DNA from 3 places in the Nostoc sp. DSM 114167 genome. Region 3 is predicted to be linked to each of the others. Evidence: predicted binding sites of a transcription regulator. Region 3 holds the regulator's gene; each other region holds the start of a gene.
The links. Region 3 encodes NtcA, which controls nitrogen genes in cyanobacteria. Its sites were predicted from a motif close to TNTGTANNNNNNNNTACANA; they were not measured.

Region 1: a site for NtcA is predicted at 4,151-4,170, ahead of NSTC731_RS23225 (Glu/Leu/Phe/Val family dehydrogenase). Genes of this name have one in related genera too.
Region 2: a site for NtcA is predicted at 3,099-3,118, ahead of NSTC731_RS01515 (DUF3120 domain-containing protein). Genes of this name have one in related genera too.

The regions. Positions count from the first base shown of each region.
Region 1 covers NZ_CP195116.1:5,441,480-5,449,183, reverse strand. The annotation lists gene NSTC731_RS23250 (peptidylprolyl isomerase) at 11-811, shown strand; gene NSTC731_RS23245 (beta-ketoacyl-ACP synthase) at 1,054-2,199, shown strand; gene NSTC731_RS23240 (GNAT family N-acetyltransferase) at 2,428-2,952, shown strand; gene NSTC731_RS23235 (GNAT family N-acetyltransferase) at 3,099-3,614, shown strand; gene NSTC731_RS23230 (hypothetical protein) at 3,634-3,810, shown strand; gene NSTC731_RS23225 (Glu/Leu/Phe/Val family dehydrogenase) at 4,255-5,544, shown strand; gene NSTC731_RS23220 (Gfo/Idh/MocA family oxidoreductase) at 5,752-6,873, opposite strand; gene NSTC731_RS23215 (hemerythrin domain-containing protein) at 6,978-7,457, opposite strand.
Region 2 covers NZ_CP195116.1:351,685-359,388, forward strand. The annotation lists gene NSTC731_RS01505 (TIGR03279 family radical SAM protein) at 301-1,626, opposite strand; gene NSTC731_RS01510 (undecaprenyl-diphosphate phosphatase) at 1,859-2,683, opposite strand; gene NSTC731_RS01515 (DUF3120 domain-containing protein) at 3,121-3,900, shown strand; gene NSTC731_RS01520 (hypothetical protein) at 4,007-4,183, opposite strand; gene psbU (photosystem II complex extrinsic protein PsbU) at 4,441-4,869, shown strand; gene nadB (L-aspartate oxidase) at 5,071-6,747, shown strand.
Region 3 covers NZ_CP195116.1:1,230,065-1,237,768, forward strand. The annotation lists gene NSTC731_RS05070 (ABC transporter ATP-binding protein) at 248-1,231, opposite strand; gene hisB (imidazoleglycerol-phosphate dehydratase HisB) at 1,440-2,081, opposite strand; gene fabI (enoyl-ACP reductase FabI) at 2,213-2,989, opposite strand; gene ntcA (global nitrogen regulator NtcA) at 3,369-4,040, shown strand; gene NSTC731_RS05090 (DUF3084 domain-containing protein) at 4,209-5,699, shown strand; gene NSTC731_RS05095 (pre-16S rRNA-processing nuclease YqgF) at 5,843-6,277, shown strand; gene NSTC731_RS05100 (DUF3146 family protein) at 6,355-6,618, opposite strand; gene NSTC731_RS05105 (heavy-metal-associated domain-containing protein) at 7,604-7,704, shown strand, end outside.

The sequences.
Region 1 (7,704 bases), 4.2 Mb from region 3:
GTAACAGGCAATGCGGTTAAAAATTTCTCAATTTTTGCTTTCTCTTGTGATTATCAGTGCTTTGATCTTGGGAGGATGTTCAACACAGCAAGTCGCTTCTAATAGCTCTTCTCCAAACTCGACAGCTACCTCGACCACAACCGAGGCGAGTACCAAGACAACTACTGAAGCAACTTCTGTATCTCAAACTAGTAGTGAGAGCATTCCTGGACTGGCAGATTTACCGCGCCTCGAAGGCAAGGCTACTGTGGTAATCACGGTTAAAGGTTCGCCGATTACTATCGAAGTAGACGGTACTGATGCCCCCATTACAGCTGGCAACTTCGTAGATTTAGTGCAAAAGGGGGTTTACGATGGTTTAGCTTTCCATCGAGTTGTGCGCGAACCCCAACCGTTTGTAGTTCAAGGGGGCGATCCTCAAAGCAAAGACCCGAAAGTTCCAGCAGACAGACTGGGAACAGGTAGCTATATTGACCCAAAAACAGGAAATGCTCGTTATATACCTTTAGAAGTTAAGCCCAAAGGTTCAGATACTCCGATTTACAATAAACCATTTGATGCTACTGCTCAACCCGTCGTATTGCCCCATAAACAGGGTGCAGTAGCAATGGCGCGATCGCAATCACCAGATTCAGCTTCTGCCCAGTTTTACTTTGCTTTAGCGGATCTAGCATTTTTGGATGGTAACTACGCCGTGTTTGGCAATGTCACTCAAGGCTTTGATGTCGTAAACAAAATTCAGCAAGGCGATCGCATTGACTCTGCTAAAGTCACTCAAGGTGCTGAAAACCTGAAAACACCAGGAAAGTAGGGAAAGAGGCAGGGGAGCAGGTCTTTCTGGGGCAGGTTTTTTTGATTAGACAAATTTTTGGAATTTTAAAACCAAAACCATTGTCTGAGAACTTAAAACTACGTTCAATAATTGAGAACATTCTCAACTATTTATCGAAAGCCTAAAAGCCTGCCCTTGAAAGGGGGAGCAGGTGGTCACTGAGCGTAGCCGAAGTGGGAGCAGGGGGGCAAAGGAAAAACTCTTAACTCTTAACTCCTAAATTGGTCAAAATTGTTGTTACTGGTATTGGTTTAGTTTCCGCCTTGGGTGGAAGCTTCGAGGATAGCTGGCGAAATTTAATCGCAGGTAAATCTGGAATTCGGTTACATCAACCATTTTCAGAATTTACACCACTTCCTCTAGGTTTGATTGGCGAACAACCATCTGAGTTGACAAGGTTAACTCGGATGGTTGTTGCTTCTGCTTTACAAGATTCTGGGTTAGTTGCACCTTTAGCTGATTGTGCTGTAGTCATTGGATCGAGTCGCTCTTATCAAGCGTCTTGGGAAAAATTGGCGCGGCAAATGTATAACGCGGAAAATTTTCCTGTGTCCTCTTTGGGAAATTGGCTAGATACATTACCTCATATAAATGCGATCGCAGCTGCAAGACAAATCGGTGCATCGGGGATAGTTTTGGCACCGATGGCAGCTTGTACTACTGGAATTTGGTCTATTGCCCAAGCAGCTATGCTTATACAAACTGGGCAATGTCAACAAGCGATCGCAGGTGCAGTAGAAGCACCGATTACACCTTTAACTTTAGCTGGGTTTCAACAGATGGGTGCTTTGGCAAAAACTGGGGCTTATCCCTTTGATTTGCACAGAGAAGGCTTAGTCTTGGGTGAAGGCGCAGCTGTGTTTGTCTTAGAATCAGCAGAGTTGGCAAAGCAGCGTCAAGCAAAAGTGTATGGTGAAATTCTCGGTTTCAGCTTAACCAACGACGCATATCATAGTAATTCACCAGAACCCGAAGCCAAAAGTGCGATCGCTGCTATCAAACAATGTCTAGAACGTAGTTGTCTATTACCAGGCGATATTGATTACATTCATGCTCATGGTACAGCTACCCAACTAAATGACCAGATGGAGAGCATGGTAATTCAGCGTTTGTTTCCCCAAGGCGTGGCGGTTAGTTCCACCAAGGGAAGCACAGGTCATACACTAGGGGCATCTGGAGCTATAGGTGTAGCTTTTTCTCTCATGGCGCTAAAGCATCAAATATTACCGCCTTGTTTAGGATTGCAGCAGCCAGAGTTTGATTTAGATATCGTGACATCTGCACGTATAAGTAAAATTCGACAGGTATTATGTTTGAGTTTTGGCTTTGGGGGACAGAATGCCGCGATCGCGTTAGCAGCTCTTTAGCTCCCTTGTCACCTCCTCAAGTCAAAAACGTTAAAGGGAAAAGGGGAAGGTGGGGCCCCAAGAAGGGGATAAGGGGCGGGGGAAAAGGGAAAGAAAAAACCTTTAACCCAACCCCAGTAACCTTTTCCCCAAACCAAATTCTGAGTTCAAAATGCACAAAGCGAGTAGTATTGCATCTACTTGTTACTATAGTTTTGAAAAATAAATTGTGATTAAAAGGGAATATGAATGGCGATTGCTATTCGACAAGCTCGTGACGACGAACTTGAAGCGCTGATTCCGATACTACTGTTGGCAGAAGAATCGGAGCGTGCACTGCGATGGGGGCTTGCTAACCTCGTTGATGCTGTATATCGCATGGACGACAACGAACACTTGGTTGGTGCAGCAACGATGAAATGGCGCAGCGACCCCTGCGAAATTATGGAACTTGGTATAGCCCCTGAGTTTCAAAGGCAGGGTTTAGGTAAGGAGTTCGTTGCTTGGTTGATTCAAGAGGCGAAGCAACGCGGCAAGAAACAGATGCTCGTTGGCACGTCTAATTCAAGTCTTGGCAACATTGCTTTTTATCAAAAGTGCGGATTTCGGATGGATCGTGTGCGCCATGACTACTTTTGGTATTTACCTCAGCCAAGTTACGAAAACAGCATTCAGATTCAGGACATGCTCGTATTTCGTTTAGATTTGGTGCCATGCTCAACTAGGAAAAAAAACAAACTCAAAGAGGAAAAGCAAATTAGGTATGAAAGCTAGGGTAAAATTAGTTCTTCAGGATGAAGAGAGAGAATGGCAGCAATAATGGTTCCCACTTAATGCCTGCTCACCGAAAAATTTACAGATTAATTGAGATAGTAGCTTCGATATAGGTATAGCTACTTTAAGCTTGAGTGACTAGTGCTATGTACATTGAATCATTATCGATAGCAACCTTGGAGCAAGCAATTCACCTAAGAGAAGAAGTTTTCCCAGGCGTGAGTAATAGTAGTGATAGTCCATCGCTGGTGGCAAGTTTATATCTAGATGAATATGCTCAATGGTTTTCAAACAGTGGAATTACCCAACTCAATTACTGGGTTGCGATCGATGAGCAATCTTTCCAAGTAATTGGGCTAACTGGGTTATATTGCAAAAGCGAAGACGAACAAGAAGCTGACTGGTTAGGCTGGTTTTGTGTAGCATCACGATTTCGAGGAAAAGGAATTGGAAAAGAGCTATTAGACTTTACCATCGACTTAGCACAAGCAAAAGCAAAAAGGTACTTACGTTTGTATACTTGGGAACATCCTTCTTCTTATGTAGCCCGGATGCTTTATCTCAAACGCGGTTTTTACCAAATTGGTGAATCCCCAAACAAAAGCGGATTTAAAACTATCTATCTTGAACTCCAACTCGATAGCATTATTCACAGTGGATGAAGAAATTTTTTTATAGATTTTGTCAAAGCTTACATCATCGGCAGCTAACAAGCCAATTCCGATCGCAGGCAGAACCTTTCATCGCAACTTTAGAGGAAGAGGCAATCAACGGTGCGAAGCGATGCCTACAGCAGTAAACTATTCTCCTAGAACAAATGCACCAGAACCACAGTTACATAGATTGCGACAGTGTTGATCGCTCAAAGCCTTGACAAAACTGGGTTTTATACTTAGCACTGGCTCAACGCCCCGCTATCCATGTACAGCACTTTGCTATGGGACTTCCAAGAAATAAATTATCCACTCTTGTGGGGTGGGCGACACGAGCGCCCGTTGACAGGGGCGGACAAGATGTCATTGGTGTCAACTTAACGTGAAACCGAACGTCCGCCAGGGATTAAAATCCCTGTCTCATAGCAAAAGTCTTCTGAAGAGGACTGAAGATTACAGTCCATTTTAATGGACTTGGGTTATTAGACCGCCGTTTTAACGGTGGGCGGACTGCTTTACACCCAGAGCAGAATATACAATATAAAACTGTAACAAAAACTACAAAATAAGTCTTTTACCCAAAAAAAAGGATAAGCTTAGGTACAGATGAGATCCGGTTCGCAAAGATACCGTGATTAGGAGAAAATTTATGATTTCAAGATCCTCGTTGCTGTCAGAACCTGCTTCGCCAGCGCATATATGCCCCTTTGACCAAGCGTGTAGTTACTTAGAAGCGGCAGCTAAAGAATTAAATTTAAATCAGGGTTTGCTAGAAATTCTCAGCCACCCGCGTAAGGTTGTCACGGTTTCCATTCCCGTGAAACTAGATGATGGGGAAATACAAGTTCTCGCTGGACACCGAGTGCAGCACTCTGATGTCTTAGGCCCATACAAGGGCGGAATTCGTTACCATCCGGCTGTGACATTGCGCGAAGTATCTGCTTTAGCAATGCTGATGACCTGGAAATGTGCCTTATTAGGTATTCCTTACGGTGGTGGGAAAGGTGGCATTGCTATAGATCCCAAACGCTACAGTGTTGGCGAATTAGAGCGAATCAGTCGCCGTTATATCAGCGAGTTGATTAAAGATATTGGGCCTTCTGTAGATATTCCTGCGCCAGATATGGGTACTTCTGCCCGTGAAATGGCTTGGATGATGGATACTTACTCTGTGAATGTTGGTCATGCTGTACCAGGAGTTGTAACTGGGAAACCCCTTTCGATTGGTGGTTCTCTGGGACGAGAAATGGCAACCGGACGTGGCACAATGATTATTGTCCGTGAGGCGCTAGCAGATCGAGGTAAATCTTTGGTAGGAGTGCGAGTAGCCATTCAGGGTTTCGGTAACGTTGGCTGTGCCGCAGCAGAATTACTACATGAAGCAGGCGCGAAAATTATCGCCGTTTCAACTGGTGCAGGCGGAATATTCTCCGAAGCTGGTCTTGATATTCCCAAATTAAAAGTCTACGCGGCTGAAAATCGCAAGAGTATTGTCGGTTTCCCGCAATCTGTACCAATTAGCAATGCAGATTTATTAACTCTACCCTGTGATGTCTTAATACCAGCAGCTTTGGAGAACCAAATCACTGAAGAAAATGTGAATCAGGTGCAGGCGCAAATTGTCGCAGAAGCAGCTAACGGCCCGGTTACTCTTGAGGCTAACTTGGCCTTAGAGGCGCGGGGTGTGACAGTGTTACCAGATATTTTGGCGAATGCTGGCGGTGTAGTAGTCAGTTATTTAGAGTGGGTGCAAGGTCTTTCTTACGTATTTTGGGATGAGGAGCGCGTCAACCGCGAAATGGAACATTTGATGGTGCAAGCCTATCGCAAGGTGATTCATCAGTCGGAGGTACGGCAAATTTCTTTAAGGCTAGCAGCTTATACACTGGGGGTAGGTAGAGTGGCTCAAGCGTTGACTGACAGAGGTCTTTATCCTTAATATTTGGGCATAGACAGCAGTTTTTAATTGAATAAATAACATATAAGGGCACAACTATAATATTGTGTCCTTATTATGTTATGAATAGCCGATGTTTCTGTTAAGCGATCGCTACAACATAACTAGTGGTTTGATTAGAGGCTGCTGACTCAATTTATAATTGCAGGCAGCAGCCTACATAAATGCATTCCCATTCGGAAACCAACCTTACGACTCGCTAGAAGGTGCAGCAGCATGAATTAAGTCTGGCTTCTCGTCATTAGGAGGACGCTCAATAGTTTGAGCCGATGTGGGACGTTGATGGCGATTGCGAGTTTGGATCTGTACAGGTTTACCTGTCTCAATTGACTCGTAAAGTGCTTGAATAATCGAAACATCAATCAACCCTTCCGTCCCAGATGGTTCTGGGTCTTTATCTTCGAGAATACAATCAGAGAAGTAGGTAAATTCAGCCGCTAGTTGATCGCGATCTTCAAAGGTACGCTCTTGAGTTTCACCATTAATTGTCAGGTAATGCTTGATTTCTCCCTGCCAAGGATATGCGGGGTCTACTCGTAAATCGCCTTGAGTACCTACAATCTGATAAGTTGAAACACTTGCCCCTCCAAAACTACAGGTAAATGTTGCCAATCGCTCATTCGGAAAACGCAAGATGACGCTAGCCATTTCTTCCACTTCGCTGAAGCGTTGTTCTCCGTTATTGGCAGCTACGGCAAATACTTCAATTGGTTCATCTTGAAATAGATAACGTGCAGCATTAATGCAGTAGATGCCAATATCGTAGAGCGTGCCACCACCGGTAACATCTCGTAAACGAATATTGCCCTCTTCTACTTGCTGAGTAAAAACCGAATTGAAAATCCGTGGTTCACCAATTTGCTTTGAGCGCAAAATTTCAACTGCTTGTAAATTGGCTGCTTCTAAATGTAAGCGATAGGCAATCATCAGCTTCACATTGTTATCATTAGCAGCTTGAATCATTGTTTCACACTCTTTTTCTGTAACTGCCATTGGCTTTTCACATAACACATGAATTGCCTGATTAGCAGCCCGCACAGTGTAGTCACAATGCAAGTGATTAGGTAGCGCAATATAAACTGCATCAACCTCGCCGCTTGCCAAACAGTCCTCATACTCTTCGTAGGAGTAAGTATGCTCAATACCATACTTTTTGCTCAGTTCTTCGTTTTTAGTGGGATCATCTGAAACTAGTGCCACTAATTCTGAGTTTTCGGTGTTGGCAAACGAAGGTAAGGCAGCTTCTTGGGCAAACCAACCTAAACCAACAACGGCGTAACGAATTTTGTTCTTAGCATTTGTAGCAGTCATTTTTCTACTCTTTAATGAAGGAATATTTTGGTAATTTTAATGCCCTAATTACGTGTAAATTATGGCTAACATATTTATGCAAACATCTAGAACAAAGCGCATTACTACATTGCTAATGCAGCTTCTACATTTGACACCAACTTAGCTTTAGTTTCTTCAAACTCTTGTCCTAATTCAGTTAGCTCTTGCTCGCTCATACATTCGTGCACAGCATTAAAAATCTCGCTTTCTTCTTCTTTTACATGATGCTCAAGTGTTTCCTTCAATTCACTCATTTTTTCTTTAAATTCAGGGTTATTAGGCTTAAGCGCCTTAATTTCTTCTAAAATAACTGAAATTTCTTCATGTTCTTCTTCAGCTTCTTCAACATATTCTTCAGTTTCTTCATATTCTCGCAAAGCTGGGTAGAAGACTAATTCTTCAGTTCTTGCATGTAAGATCGCTTCTATATAGATTTGATTGAATTGCTCAACCAACTTTGCACCTTTAGCTTTTTCTGCTTCTGCAAAAAGTTTCTCAATTTGCCGATGCTCTGCTTCAATTAATGAAAGAATGTCTGTTGATTTAGCTTTAGTTTTAGCCATTTTTGCCTCAGTAATAATCGATTTATCAGACTGATATTTGGAGGTTAATGAATGGGAACTCGTATATTCTCAATGACTTGGGAAATGAAAACCTCATTCTTTGAGTAAGCTTTAATTTAGACTTAAGGAATATTTTCGGTATTGCACCTTAACTGAAATTCATAACCTCAGCATGATGGATGCTGAGTATGTAGCGTTAGCAGGTCAAAGCTACAACCCAAACCTCGAACACCTGTTGAAGATTCCC
Region 2 (7,704 bases), 880 kb from region 3:
GTGAATTTAATTTCATTAGTAACTAGTTGTTTAGAAAATTTTGCATTTTCCAATTTCCACGCGCTTTTGTGTAATTGCAGATATTTTTCATTTCAACCTCAAATAATAAATACCACTTTCAATACTTGTCGGAGTTTAGGGGATAGAGGAAAAGGGAAATAAAAAACCCTATTCCAAAAATATTTACCATAGATAACCCCAAACTATTTTTTTGAAAAGAATAGGGATCGGGGGTGAAATTTTGATATGTACTTCATCCACCTGGGAACTGCTATAGACTAAAGAGCTAACAAAAACAGCTTAAATAATACAGGTCTTAATTAAATCTTCTACTCCTCCTACTGGTAAAATTTTTGTCTCAAGCTTGCAGGCTAATTCTTCAATACTCATATCATCTAAAAATACCAATTCACCATGTTTGAGCATTACATTTGGTAGTAAAATTCCGTCTCCCAAATCTTGCCCTTGTAAGTTCAACAGCAAATCATGACCCGTTAGTAATCCTGTGACAGTAATACTCTGTCCCCAATAATCACTACATAAAGCACGCATATTTACTTTTAATCCTTCAACAGAATTTAACCGTTTCAAGATAGGTTCAAAGGCGTTTTCTACTGCATTGCCTACTACCCAAGTTAATTTTCTCTGAGGATAAACTTTTGACGGTAGTAATTCTGTTGCCGCGGCTGCAAATTGCTTGATAAACAACTGAATTGAACCAACACCATTATCAATTTGGGGATACTCTTCATATTCAGATTCGGTCGGTAATTCCTTACCTGCAATCAAAAACCACTCATCAGCTAACCAAGCGACGTTAGAGGAAAACTTTTGGCGAAATTGTTGCGAAAGTATTTGCACTTGAGAAATCACTTCTTTCGCTTTTTCTCTGGTTACGGGTGTAAGTTCGTCTTCTGGAGGCCGAAACCTTGTCAATCCGACTGGCACAACTGCCACCGACGCCACCGTAGGCACTTCACCAGTATGAAAGGATGCTAAGTCTTTTAGGGTTTGCTCCAAATGTTCGCCATCATTTATACCAGGACAAACAACTACTTGAGCATGAACTTGTAGCCGTCTTTTTTGAAACCACTTGAGTTGTTGTAAGATTTGTCCCGCACGAGGATTTTTCAAGAGTCTAATTCTAACTTCCGGCTCCGTGGCATGAACAGAAACATACAATGGAGATAAGCGCATTTGTTCAATTCGCTGCCATTCTCTTTCTGGCAAATTGGTCAGGGTAAGATAAGAGCCGTACAAAAAGCTTAAGCGGTAATCGTCGTCTTTAAAGTACAAGCTGGTGCGCTTACCTGGTGGTTGTTGGTCGATAAAGCAAAAAGGACAGCGGTTATTACACTGAATTAAGCCATCAAATAGGGCAGTTTCAAATTCTAGCCCCAAGTCTTGGTCATAATCTTTTTCGATTTCCAGGCTGTGAGTTTTACCAGTAGCGTCTAAAACTTCTAATTCTAAGACTTCATCAGCACACAAAAACTGATAATCAATTAAATCGCGGGGACGTGTACCATTGATTGCAACAATCGCATCCCCAACTTCAAAACCAATCTCTGCGGCTATTGAGTCTGGAAGAACCTTGGTAATTCGAGCAGGATGAATGGTAGTCATGGTGCATAGGGCATTATAGCGTTTCTGAGTTGAGTCTAATACAAACCTAACAATAACAGCCCTTTCCCTATTAGCGTTAGGGAGTAAAATTCAAAGCCTCTCTCCTTCAAGGAGAGAGGTTAGATTGTATTACATACAACCGAGCAGTCGCTATAGTCATTTGCTTTGGACAAAGGACTAATGACTAATACTTCGGCTTCGCTCAGTACAAGTGACTAATGACTAATGAATATTATCCTTTCCAACCTGCTGCGATCGCTAGTAAGATTGCACTACCGAATGCTAATCTATACCATACGAAGATCAAAGTGTTTTTGGTTGCTAAGTATTTGATCAAAAATGCAATTGATAGGTAGGAAAAAATCAAGGTTGAAATAATTCCTACAATTAACAGTGCAACAATGTTATCTGGCAACTGGTGAGCTTGAAACAACTTGAATATTTTCAAGCTTTTATACAGCGTCGCAATTGTAAGAGTTGGAAACCCTAACAAAAATGAGAATTTTGCTGCTGTAGCGCGTTCTAATCCTAAAAATAAGGCAGTTGTCAACGTCGAACCAGAACGAGAAACGCCCGGAATCAAGGCAAGTGTTTGTCCCAATCCAACCAAAATACCATCCTGAATCTGCAATGACTCAAAACCGCGCTTACGAGTGCCAATTTTTTCTGCTAGAGCTAGTACAAGTGCCATAATAATTGACATAATGCCAATAATCAATGCACTTTCAGGTAAAATATCTTTCAAAAGAAAGCCGAAAATTAAAGCCGGCAGTGTTCCGACTACAATACCGACAAGAATCTTCCATTCTTCGCGTTGCCAGTCTTTGGCTTTTAGTGCTTCGATTCCACCTTTGGTAATACTATAAATCAGCGACCAAAAATACCCCACAATTGCGATAACACTGCCAAATTGAATTGCGTCAACAAAATCTTTAGAACCTAGTTCTTTCCAACCAAATATCTTGGTAAAAATCAGAAGATGTGCAGTACTGCTGATTGGCAAAAACTCTGTAATCCCTTGAACAATACCTAAAATAAAAGCTTGAATAAACTCCATATACAATTAATACCTTTTTCGTGTGATAGAGATCGTGATGAACATTGTTTAGCTGATGATGTTGCTTTATATACTCTCTATTGCACCTAATCTTGTAGAAAACTCAATTTTACCGATCGAAAACATCATCGAAGACGCTGACTATGTTCTTACACCCACCTCAATAAGTCAACGCAATTTGAAAAATTCATCAAATTTTAATATTTAACAGACTCATAGCAGCTGACTTTTCACCTCTCTGTAGTCCCTTATTTACAAGGAACTACAGAAGAGTTCTGTACATAGTGGAACTTGAATGGATTCGCCTGGCGCAGAATGTTTTGTTTGGTTTGCACCAGCGCTTGTGGAAATTCCAGTATAATTACAATGCCCCAGGGGGGGATTTGAAAATGTGATATCTTAAGTAAAATAAAGTTTAGTAACAAATATTAAAAACTTTGATTAATAATACATTGTCTTCCTACAGCGTTTCTACTCCTTCTATTGATACTGAGTTGGATTTAGCTGAGACCGCGCAAAATGGTATCAGACAATTGGAATCTACACTTTCCCTTTCTCCCTCTTTACCCTTATCTACTTCTACCCGACAAACTTGGTTAGTGTTTGCAGCAGCGGTGTTTTTGGTAACAGTGCCAGTATTTATAGAAGCGCCTATCGTGCGATCGCTACCAAGTCTGAGTTTAGCGCTGACAGGATTTTGGGTGTGGCTCAGTTTTGCCTTAATGTCACGTCCTGCAACTTACGTCTGGGGCGATTTGCTCTTGGGGTTTAGCTGGAGTTGGTTAGCAGGAGCGATTTACTGGGGTTGGTTACGTTGGGAACCTTTATGGCATCTGCCGGTGGAATTTATCGGTTTACCGTTTGCTTGCTGGTGTCTGGCGAAGAATTGGGGCAAGGTAGGTAACTGGTTTTATTTAGGTTCTTTACTCGGTACAGTTTTAACAGATGTATATTTTTATATAGTAGATTTGATGCCCTATTGGCGGCAAATCATGAGAGTAGATGCAGATGTAGTACCGCAAATCTTACAAAATGCTCTCATACAAGTACAAGCACCTTGGGGACAAACTTGGGCGATAATTCTCGCCGTAGTGCTATTAACGGTAGGAATTTCAGCTTTAGGTCGAAATCAAAGACACTGGTATGCCTTTAGTGGCGCAGTTTTAAGCACAATTTTGGTAGACAGCTTATTTTTGTTAGCTGCGATCGCAGCGTAAACAAGGCAAGTGACACTTATCTTCCAATAAGCGTGTGGGCTTCTCTGACTGAAACTTTTCCCAGCCCAATCTACGGCACATCAAAAATGATGCTGTAGATGATTAATTAGTTAAGAAATATTACATAAAAATCGCTCGGCATCAAGTCTTTTTTGGCAAGGTTTTCGATCTGAGAAATCGTGCAGTTTTGTGTCTGCTTTAGAGGTAGAATCAGCCACTCCGAAAAGATTTCGTCCAGCAGAGAATGCTGCTGGAATCGTGGATGTAAGGCTATTGCAGCCATCCAGGCACTCTTTCCACGATGAAAATTTGTGGCGAAAGTATAGTCAAACCCAGTAACGGTAAATATTGTGGATATTAATACGCTGTATATTAGTTTCTGATGACTGCTGTGTTGACTAAGCTATCAGCTTTTGTCCTTTGTCCTTTGTCAGTTGTCCTTTGTCCCTGACCAATGACCAATGACCAATGACTAATGACTAATAACTGTTGTTAGCTTAAAACTTTTATTTCTGTTTGATGGAAAGAGGTAGAAAAATCGTGAAAGGATTGGCGCGTTTATTAACAGTGTTTAGCTTGTTACTTAGTTGCTGGGGATGGTTGGGAACAACTCAGATAGCCCAAGCTGCTAATTTCAACAGCTTTGCTTTTCCCCAAGTCCCAGTTCTGGCAATTGAGCGGCAAAATAGCGCAGACAGGAAGCTAGCAACGGAATTTGGTAAAAAAATTGATTTAAATAATACCAACGTCCGAGCTTTTCAACAATATCCAGGCCTTTATCCCACCCTTGCAAAGCTGATCATCAAAAATGCTCCCTACCAGAGCGTAGATGATGTATTGAATATTGGAGGATTGAGCGATCGCCAAAAACAAACCCTGCAAGCTAACTTCGATCACTTCACCGTGACAGAACCAGAATCTGCCTTCATCGAGGGAGACGATCGGTTTAACAACGGCATCTACAGATAACTGTACATTGCAGTTAATGTAGCAAATAGCAGCCCACTCCTGATTCTAGGGAGTGGCAGATGATATGAGTTATGAGTTATGAGTTAGGAGTTATGAGTTATGAGTTATGAGTTATGAGTTAAAAATTCAAAACTCCTCACTTCTAACTCCTCACTTCTAACTCCTCACTCTTAACTTCTAACTCCTAACTTCTCCATTACCTTGTCTCAGATAGATATTCCTAGCCAATTTGATGTCTTAGTAGTCGGCGCTGGTGCCGCTGGATTATACACAGCCCTGTGTCTGCCAGAATCCTTGCGAGTCGGTTTGATTACCAAAGAAACCGTTGCATTATCCGCCAGTGATTGGGCACAAGGTGGCATTGCCGCAGCGATCGCCCCAGAAGATTCTCCCACGCTGCACATTGAAGATACGATCCAGGCGGGTGCAGGTTTATGCGATCGCACCGCTGTCGAATTTCTCGCCGAACATGCCCCTAGCTGTATTCAATCCTTAGTTAACTTGGGGGTAGCTTTTGACCGTCATGGTCAAGCCTTAGCTTTAACTTTGGAAGCCGCCCATTCTCGCCGCCGTGTTCTCCACGCTGCTGACACTACAGGCAGGGAAGTTACTACTACCCTCACCGCTCAAGTATTACGTCGCCAAAATATTCAAGTTATTCAGCAAGCTTTGGCTTTGAGTTTGTGGATTGAAACCGAAACTGGTTGCTGTCAGGGAATTAGCCTGTTTTATCAAGGTAAAATCACCTGGATAAGAGCTGGTGCTGTGGTATTAGCAACCGGTGGCGGCGGTCAGGTATTTGCCCAAACCACTAACCCGGCAGTGAGTACGGGTGATGGGGTAGCGATCGCAGCTAGGGCTGGAGCTATCCTCCGCGATTTAGAATTTGTCCAATTCCACCCGACTGCTCTCACTAAACCTGGTGCCGATCGTTTCTTGATCAGCGAAGCTGTACGCGGTGAAGGGGCACATCTCATCGATCGTGAAGGGCGACGTTTTGCCTTTGATTACCACCCTGCGGGTGAACTTGCGCCTAGAGATGTGGTCAGTAGAGCAATTTTCAGCCATTTACAACGTACTGCCCTTGATTTGGCTACTGCTCATGTGTGGTTGGATATGCGCCCCATCCCCGCTGACAAAATTCGTCAGCGCTTTCCCAATATCATCAAAGTTTGTCAGCATTGGGGAGTTGATGTCTTCCACGAACCTATTCCTGTAGCGCCAGCTGCCCATTACTGGATGGGTGGAATTGTTGCGGATCTGATGAATCGCACAAATATCTCTGGTTTATACGCAGTGGGTGAAACCGCTAGTACTGGTGTGCATGGAGCAAATCGCCTTGCCAGTAATTCCTTGTTGGAATGTATTGTGTTTGGGGCCCAGATGGCTAATATTAAGTTAGAAAATATTGGGCTGCTTTCAGAAATACCAGTGCTACCGTTACGGAAATTTAGTTCTGATGTTAGTGAGTGGCATATCCAACAAGCACAGCTAGAAACACTCAGACAGAAGTTACCGCGTCTAGTATGGGAAAGTGCTGGTATTTGTCGGGAGCAATCAAGGCTGGAAAGTGCGATCGCGACTATTAAATCTTGGCAGCAAGATTTCGCTGCTTTGCCTTTAACTCAATTCTTGCTTGCTTTACGTCCAGCAGAACCCGCTAGTTTTGACCTCCCAGATGTTGAACGGCAATTAGCACTTTGGGCAGAAACCCGCAATTTAATAGATGTAGCTGATTTAATTCTCAAAAGTGCTGCTTTTAGAACCGAAAGCCGAGGCGGACACTTCCGTTTAGATTATCCTCAACCAGACTCAAATTGGCAAGTCCACACACTTATACAAACAAATCATTGGTGGAAATCTCCATTATTGTCTTGAATCAACTACCTTAAACAGCCTGACGGTTTTCGCAACCCTAAGTACAACATCTTGCAATCAGCCGCCAAGTAAAAGATGTGGCGTACAAGATGGTGGCTAACTGAATTGCGCTCTTTTACCACAATCTAAAATCTAAAATTCAAAATTGCCATCAGCGGGTGCCGCTACCATTGTGACTGTCGGGACCACCATAATTTGGTGGAATATATATGTCTTGTAAATTTTGAGAATTGACCTTGCGGGCGATTAGGGCGTTACTGCTAGTAGGACCAAAAGAATTAGCACTTGCAGTACTGAATATACCTGTGCAATCGGCAATTTTTGGGATCAGTAGATAAGCACCTATGCAGAATATCATAAACTTTGCGATTTGGAAGTTACTCTTCATATATTTCGGTAAATTTACTAGCTTTTTTATTTCAAAACGTATTTTTTGGTTAATACCGTATATTTACTGTATTTTTCAGAAAAAGTATTTTAACTTTATGAAATTATTGCTAGTACTGTACAAATCATTGTGGTATTCCCTTGTCGATTAACCTTAATCTGCCGATATTAAATAGTTTTCATACTTAAGTGGTATTTCAAATAGGCGATTTTTACATCAGTCTCAAGTTAGATATGTCAATGATTTACTGCAAGCTTTTTGAGTAATTCATTATTTATTAATAATATCTTAATATTTTTAAGTATAAACACTATGTTCCATAAATCATGAGTTCAAAAAAACATGAAATAACACTTATCTTATTGTATAGTTTATAGATTTAATGAGTAAAGATATGTAAAGATAAAACAACATATCTATAGAAGTAAAAGGATTTTAAAATTTTACTTTGCGTAATAAGCGAATAAGCACTAGTATAAAAATATTTGTAAAATAAACTACATAAAATTTATTTTGAAAATTATTTTTGATCGCTAATTATTTTTGGACATAAATTATCAGGTTTAACG
Region 3 (7,704 bases):
AGCCAACAATCAAGTAGTCGCGAATAAAGTTTTCTTGTCAAAGTTAATTTGATGACATTTAAAATCTGCAATGAGTAGTAAGGGACTACTAAAATTAGGAACAAGTTCATTAAATAAATACAAATAAGCTTGAAAAGATGTCGGAATTTTATTTTTTGTGGATTGTGTTGGGCAAAGGAACTTAAAAAGGCAGAATTTTGGGTTTTGTTCTTCAAGCCAGTCGACTATTTACTATTTGGCAACAAGACTAATTCAAGGGGTTGTTTTTTCTTTGGATCTGTTGAATAAAAAATTCTTCTAAGGATTGACGTGACAAGTTAATGGCGATAATTTTACCTTCCATAAGACGAAGACTGGCAAGAAAATCATAATAACCATCTTGTAGTGTACCGTGCCAGGAACCATCAGGCTCAAATATGAGAGTGGGTATCCATTTTTTAAGAATTTCCCAGTCACCACCTTGACCTTTTACTTGATATGTGTCATTTACGCCTAAAAGTTCATTGAGGGAACCAGAGCAAATTAGTTCACCTTGAGCGAGAATGGCAATGCGATCGCAAATCTGTTCTACTTCACTAAGAACGTGGCTGTTGAAAAAAATCGTTTTACCAGCAGCTTTGAGCGCCAGAATAATTTCTCGCATTTGGTAGCGCCCCACCGGATCGAGACCAGACATAGGTTCATCCAGAAAAACTAAATCTGGCTCGTTAATTAGTGCCTGTGCCATCCCAACACGCTGTAGCATTCCTTTGGAATAGCGGCGCAGCAGTTTTTTACGGGCATCGGCTTGGGATAAACCGACCAATTCCAGTAGTTGGGGAATGCGCTGGCGTTGGACACTTTGGGGAATTTGGAATAACCCAGCAGCAAGCTGTAAAAATTCCCAACCAGTGAGATAGTCATACAAATAGGGATTTTCCGGCAGATAGCCAATATGTTGCTTAACACTGCGATCGCCTATTGGTTTACCTAACAACGATCCGCGTCCGGAAGTGGGATGAATAATTCCCAGCAACAATTTTAAAAGGGTAGTTTTCCCAGCACCATTAGGCCCCAACAAACCAAAGGTTTCGCCTTTGTAAACCGTTAAAGAACAGTTTTTGAGAGATACGACTTTTTGATTTAGCCAAAAACCAGTGCGATAGACTTTTCGCAACTCAGAAGTTAGGACTACTGGTGGAATGTCTGCCGTATTAAGTTGAGAATTAGAGTCATCTGCAACAGATTTCATCTCGGTTAAATCACTATTTATCAGCTTGGCATCAATTAAAAATTACCCGGTAGGCTGATAATAACCATCAACAACTCGTGTGTCAATTATCCGAAATGGGGGACTGGGGAAGAAGCAGGGGAGCAGGGGAGCAGGAGAGCAGAGGAGAAGAGAAGTTGTAGTAAGTTTTCTCCCCTCTGCCTCTTTTCAATGCCCAATTTGACTCTTTTCATAGAACTCCCTTAGAACTGGGAATTAAGCCAGCACGTCGAGGGTCAATTTCCACTGCCTGCCGTGTTGCTCTTGCAAAGGCTTTAAATGTTGCTTCAATGATGTGGTGAGAATTAATGCCATCCAATTGTCGAATGTGCAGTGTCATTTGGCTATGGTTAACCAAAGCCACAAAAAATTCTCGCACCAGTTGGGTGTCATAGGTTCCTACCCTGTGAGTAGGAATTTGCAAGCCGTAGCTGAGGTGAGGCCGTCCAGAAAAGTCTAGCGCTACCTGAACTAAGGCTTCATCCAGTGGTGCAAGAAAATTACCAAAGCGGACAATACCTTTTCTGTCGCCTAGTGCTTGGTTAAAAGCTTGCCCTAAAGTAATGCCTACATCTTCGTTGGTGTGATGATCGTCAATTTCCCAGTCTCCCTTGGCTTGAACATCTATATCAATCAGCCCGTGGGAGGCAATTTGATGCAACATGTGATCCAAAAACGGAATACCTGTTGCTGCTGTGCAAGTTCCTCTACCATCCAGATTGATGGTAACTTGCACATTAGTTTCACCAGTGGTGCGGTGAACAGTGGCAATGCGAGGGGTTTGGGTTAAGCGATCGTAGTTTGAATTAACTTGGCGATTGGTTGTTTGCATGGGGAGTGGAAAGAGTTAAAAGTTAAGAGTTATCAGTTAGGAATTAAGAACTATGAGTTATGAGTTATAAATTTTTAACTCTTAACTCCTCACTTCTAACTCCTAACTTTCTTACTCCTAACTTTATCGCGTCACATTCCCATAATTTCATATCCTGCATCTACATAGAGAATTTGTCCGGTAATGCCGCTGGACAAATCACTACACAAGAAAGCCGCAGCGTTGCCTACTTCTAACTGAGTGACGGTGCGTCGTAGAGGAGCTACTTCTTCTACATGATGAATCATATCCAAAATCCCACCCACTGCTGAAGATGCCAAAGTACGGATGGGACCTGCGGAGATGGCATTCACACGAATATTTTGCGGCCCTAGTTCAGCAGCTAGGTAACGCACACTCATTTCTAAACCCGCCTTGGCAATTCCCATAACGTTGTAGTTGGGGATTGCCCTAACACCACCTAAATATGTCAGAGTGACGATGCTACCTCCCTCTGTCATCAAAGGTTTGGCTGCACCACTTAACTGCACCAATGAGTAGGTACTAATTTCTAAGGCGGTGTTGAAGCCAGAACGAGAGGTTTGGCTAAAATCTCCACTTAAATCGTCTTTGCTGGCAAAGGCCAGACAATGGATCAGGATATCTAGCTTTCCCCACTGTTCGCGGATTGTCTCAAAAGTAGATTTAATTTGGTCTTCATCTTGGACATTACAGGGAAGAAATAAGCTGGGGTTGAGAGGTTCTACCAATTCCGCAACTTTTTTCTCCATCTTGCCACGTTCATCCGGCAGGTAGGTAATACCCAGGTTTGCTCCGGCTTTGTGCAGTTGTTGGGCGATGCCCCAAGCGATCGAGCGGTTATTGGCAATACCTGTAACAAGGGCATTTTTTCCAGTCAGATTTAGCATATAAATTGTTAATGCGATCGATCATTAGGAGCATACTAGAATCTGAGGCACGTTTAGTCTTTGTTTTATACAGGATTGACAAAAATGAATATTGCTAAGGGTGTTTGCCGTGACAAAAATCTGGATTTTTTATAAAGATATTCTCAAGATATCTTTATTTGTTCTTCAAAAAACCTTTTAAATATAGTTATTGGAACTACTTATCAACAATTAGTAGCTGAAAGGATCAACAATTATGTATCATTATAAACAAAGAGTTATGAAGAGATTAGTTTGAGTATAGGAAAGTACAGAAAGGTTGACGGTGCTTTATTCATTTTTCGGGTGTATTCTTAGGTAATCAGTTTTTGTTTTTCCGGCATTGGGTAGGGGAAGGGAGATGATCGTGACACAAGATAAAGCCCTAGCAAATGTTTTTCGTCAGATGGCGACCGGGGCGTTTCCGCCAGTTGTGGAAACGTTTGAACGCAATAAAACGATCTTTTTTCCTGGCGATCCTGCCGAACGAGTTTATTTTCTTTTGAAAGGTGCTGTTAAACTTTCCAGGGTGTACGAGGCAGGAGAGGAAATAACGGTAGCGTTGCTGCGGGAAAATAGTGTTTTTGGTGTATTGTCATTGCTGACAGGAAATAAATCGGATCGGTTTTACCATGCGGTTGCATTTACTCCTGTAGAATTACTGTCGGCACCAATTGAACAGGTGGAGGTAGCACTTAAGGAAAATCCAGAATTATCAATGTTAATGCTGCGAGGTCTGTCTTCGCGCATTTTACAGACAGAGATGATGATTGAAACTCTTGCTCACCGAGATATGGGTTCTAGATTGGTGAGTTTTTTGTTAATTCTTTGTCGGGATTTTGGCGTTCCTTGTGCGGATGGGATCACAATTGATCTGAAGTTATCTCATCAAGCGATCGCAGAGGCAATTGGTTCAACTCGTGTTACCGTTACTAGGCTCCTGGGAGATTTGCGTGAGAAAAAAATGATTTCTATCCACAAAAAGAAGATTACTGTGCATAAACCTGTTACCTTAAGTAGGCAGTTCACATAAAAACAATTGGAGAAAGGGGAATCGGCGCGTGTTCTATTTTGAAAAATGACACTAATAGCTAGAGGTAAATCTAAAATTGAATAATTTCAGCTATTGCCAATTCCCACTTCTTTCCAGACAATGCTTAAAAGTAGTAGGCTGTATCTGGAAGGATTTCGGTAGCTAAAGATGACCACCGGATACATCCTCATCGCAGCAATTCTGATTCTGGGAGGCGTAATTGCCACCGTGGGCGATCGCATCGGCACACGAGTTGGCAAAGCCCGCCTCTCACTTTTTAAGCTTCGTCCGAAAAACACTGCTGTACTAGTAACAATTTTTACTGGTGGTTTGATTTCAGCATCAACTCTAGGGATTTTATTCGCTGCCGACGAAGGTTTGCGCAAAGGAGTCTTTGAGTTAGAAGATATTCAAACAGACCTCAGACAGAAGCGGGAACAGCTAAAAACCGCAGAAACGCAGAAAAGTCAGGTAGAGGGTGAGTTAAATCAAGCAAGAATTGCCCAAGCAAAGGCACAACAAGACTTGCAGGCAATTAATCAATCCTTGCAGGCGGCAAACGCCAAACAGAGGGAAACGCAAGCCCAGCTGAACCGCACCATTAGTCAACAAGCCCAAACCCAAACTCAACTCCAACGCACTCAAGGTCAGCTAGATCGAGTTGTAACTCAATATCAAAAAGCCATAGCTGAATTGCAAAGCGTTTACGACCAGAGAAAGGAACTACAGGCGGCAGTTGAACTGTTGAAGACAGAACGTCAAAGACTTTATGCAGAAGCGAAAAAAGCCATTGACGAAGCCAAAACAGCAATTGAAAAACGCGATCGCGAACTTGCTAACCGTCAAGAAGCCATAGAAGCGCGCGATCAAAAAATTGCTCAACTGGATCAACTAATTCAAAAACGTAATCTAGAAGTTGTAGCACGAGAGCAAGTGATTGCCAAACGGGAATCGCGCCTCAAAGAATTGGAAGCACAACAGGAGGAACTAGAACAGGAAGTTGCCAGACTGGAAAAATATTATCAGTCCTACCGCGACTTGCGTTTGGGTAAGCTGGCCTTAGTTCGCGGTCAAGTTCTGTCCGCTGCTGTAATTCGTGTTACTCAACCTGCCGCCGCTCGTCAAGCAGTGGTACAACTTTTACAAGAAGCCAATCGCAACGCCAACCTCGAACTAAGCGAACCTGGTGCAAATTCGGCAAATTTAGAGCTGTTGCGCGTGACCCAGGATAGAGTCGATCAATTAAGCAAGCAGATTGAGGATGGTAAAGAATACGTCGTGCGAATTTTCTCTGCTGGTAATTACGTCAGGGGAGAAAAGCAGATAGAATTTTTCGCGGATACAGCCCAGAATCAACTGGTTTTTTCGGGAGGCGCGGTGTTAGCCACGACTACTGCTGATTCCAAAACCATGACATCTTATCAGTTACAGCAGCGGCTAGAAATACTGATTTCTGCTTCCCAATTTCGTGCCCGTAATGCCGGAATTGTCGAAAATGTGCAAGTAGAGGGGACTTTTCTGCGCTTTGTCAGCCTACTAAGACAGTATAATCAACCCTTGGAGATCAAAGCGATCGCAGCAGAGGATACTTATACAGCCGGACCATTGAGAGTAAAATTGGTGGCGATAGTTGACGGAAAAATTATTTTTAGTACTTAAAAAATTATTTGCACACTGTTATTAGTAAGATTTAAACACATTGAACAGCAGTCAAAATAGTTGCTGTAGCTGCATTTTTTATCTAGCAGATACTATACGTAGCAAGATCCTTGTAAGGGTACATTTCTAATTTTTAATTAATTATGAATCTCCGTGAATTTTCACCAACGCAACCAGTCATCTTGGGGTTTGATCCAGGTCGAGATAAGTGTGGTTTAGCGGTGATGGGACTCGATCGGCAACTGTACGCTCATCAAGTTGTGTTAGCAAAAGAGGCGATCGCTAGCATTGAGACACTGCGCCAAAGGTTTCCGATTTCTTTGATGGTCATGGGCGACCAAACTACAGCCAAACAGTGGAGACAGAGATTATATCAAGAATTGACAGAACCGTTGAGTATTATTTTAGTGGATGAGCGCTACACAACCTTAGAAGCACGCGATCGCTATTGGCAAATGTTCCCGCCCAAAGGGCTAATCAAGCTAATGCCACAGGGTCTACGACAGCCTCCAAGACCCATAGATGACATTGTTGCCATCCTCTTAATCGAAAGATACTTAAATCGCCTTACTGAATGAGCAGCCAGCCAATTTTAGATTTTTTCTTCAATCCAAAATCTAAAATCCAAAATCCAAAATTGAATAACTTTTAACTTTTAAAGTTCCGCCCGAATCGTAAAAGCATAGTCTCCTCCAGGCTCTAGCTGGTAATCTTGTTGCTCTAAGAATCGACCGAGAGGTTCTTTGATTAAGGCGCGACCTTGGGAAGGCTTGACGGCAAGTTCTCCCCGACGAAAATGCCACTGGAAATGCCACTCAAACTCACCCGCACTCACTTCACCCTCAAGGAAGCCGTGTTGCCAGGATTGACGGGTAATTCTGACATGGGCAATGGTTTCTGGCAGACGTTTTGCACTCACAATGCTTTATGTCAAGTGTGGAATAACAGCCGATAATGTAGGCTACTTATTTTATTTACCAAACATATCTCAATTAGACAAACTGACAAAGTGGGTATTTGTAGTTAACTGTCTGGCAAGTCAACAATGCTTGGTGAGGGCTGGGGAAAGGGGAAAGGGAAAAGGGTAAGGGATTTAAATCCTTTCCCCCTTTACCCCGCTTGCGTCACGAAAGCGAACTACTAGTACAGTACGGCGTCAATAAACCACCCCTGACGCTCGGTCGCTCTTAGCGTCTCCTAGAGAAGCGTTAGCGAGTTTTATTTCGAGGGTCATAGTTCGTCATAGATATTGGAAAATAAATCAAACGAGAAATGCTAATTTTTTCGTTGCTTCTAGCGATCGCATTTCAACTACTGATACATTTCAGAAATCGTTTCCACTCGCAATGTGAAGCAGTCTCTAGCGTAAATACCCAAATAGCAGTGTCTAACACTCCTATGATAATTGTGTTGCTGAAAGTCTTTGTTGGGAATCCACAGTATATTTCTGCCGCAAGATAGCTGTTTTTTGAATCTATATGTACTCTAAATGTTGGGCAAAAGTATCTAAAGTGTACAATAAATTAAAAACTACAGATAAAAAGATTTCGTGAATTACGCATAGACGCTTGTACAATCGAGCAGTCTTACTAAAATAACTATGTCTAACATCAATGCCTAAAAAAGCAGCGTAAATGTCTTGTGGAGTCCTCATCACAAACTTAAAAATGCTTTTTAAAAGTTAGTAGTTTCTCAGTGGATTTTCATAAAAAGCTTTATATGTTTTGGCATTTTATTTAGTTTTACGTCCTTAATAATTTGTCAATAATGATTTAGATATAACTATTAGTTATTACTATTTATGTAATGCTCAATTCCCTAACTCAAGTAAGATGTGCGCTCACTCTCAAAATCGATATTATATTTCTTAAAGGTAAATTTCAGTTTGCGTAACGAGGTAAATAATGGCAATTAAATTGAAAGTTCCCAATATTAAAGGTAATGAGTGCGCCCAGAAAATAACTAAATCTATTCAGACTATGGAATCTGATGCCAAAGTAGATGT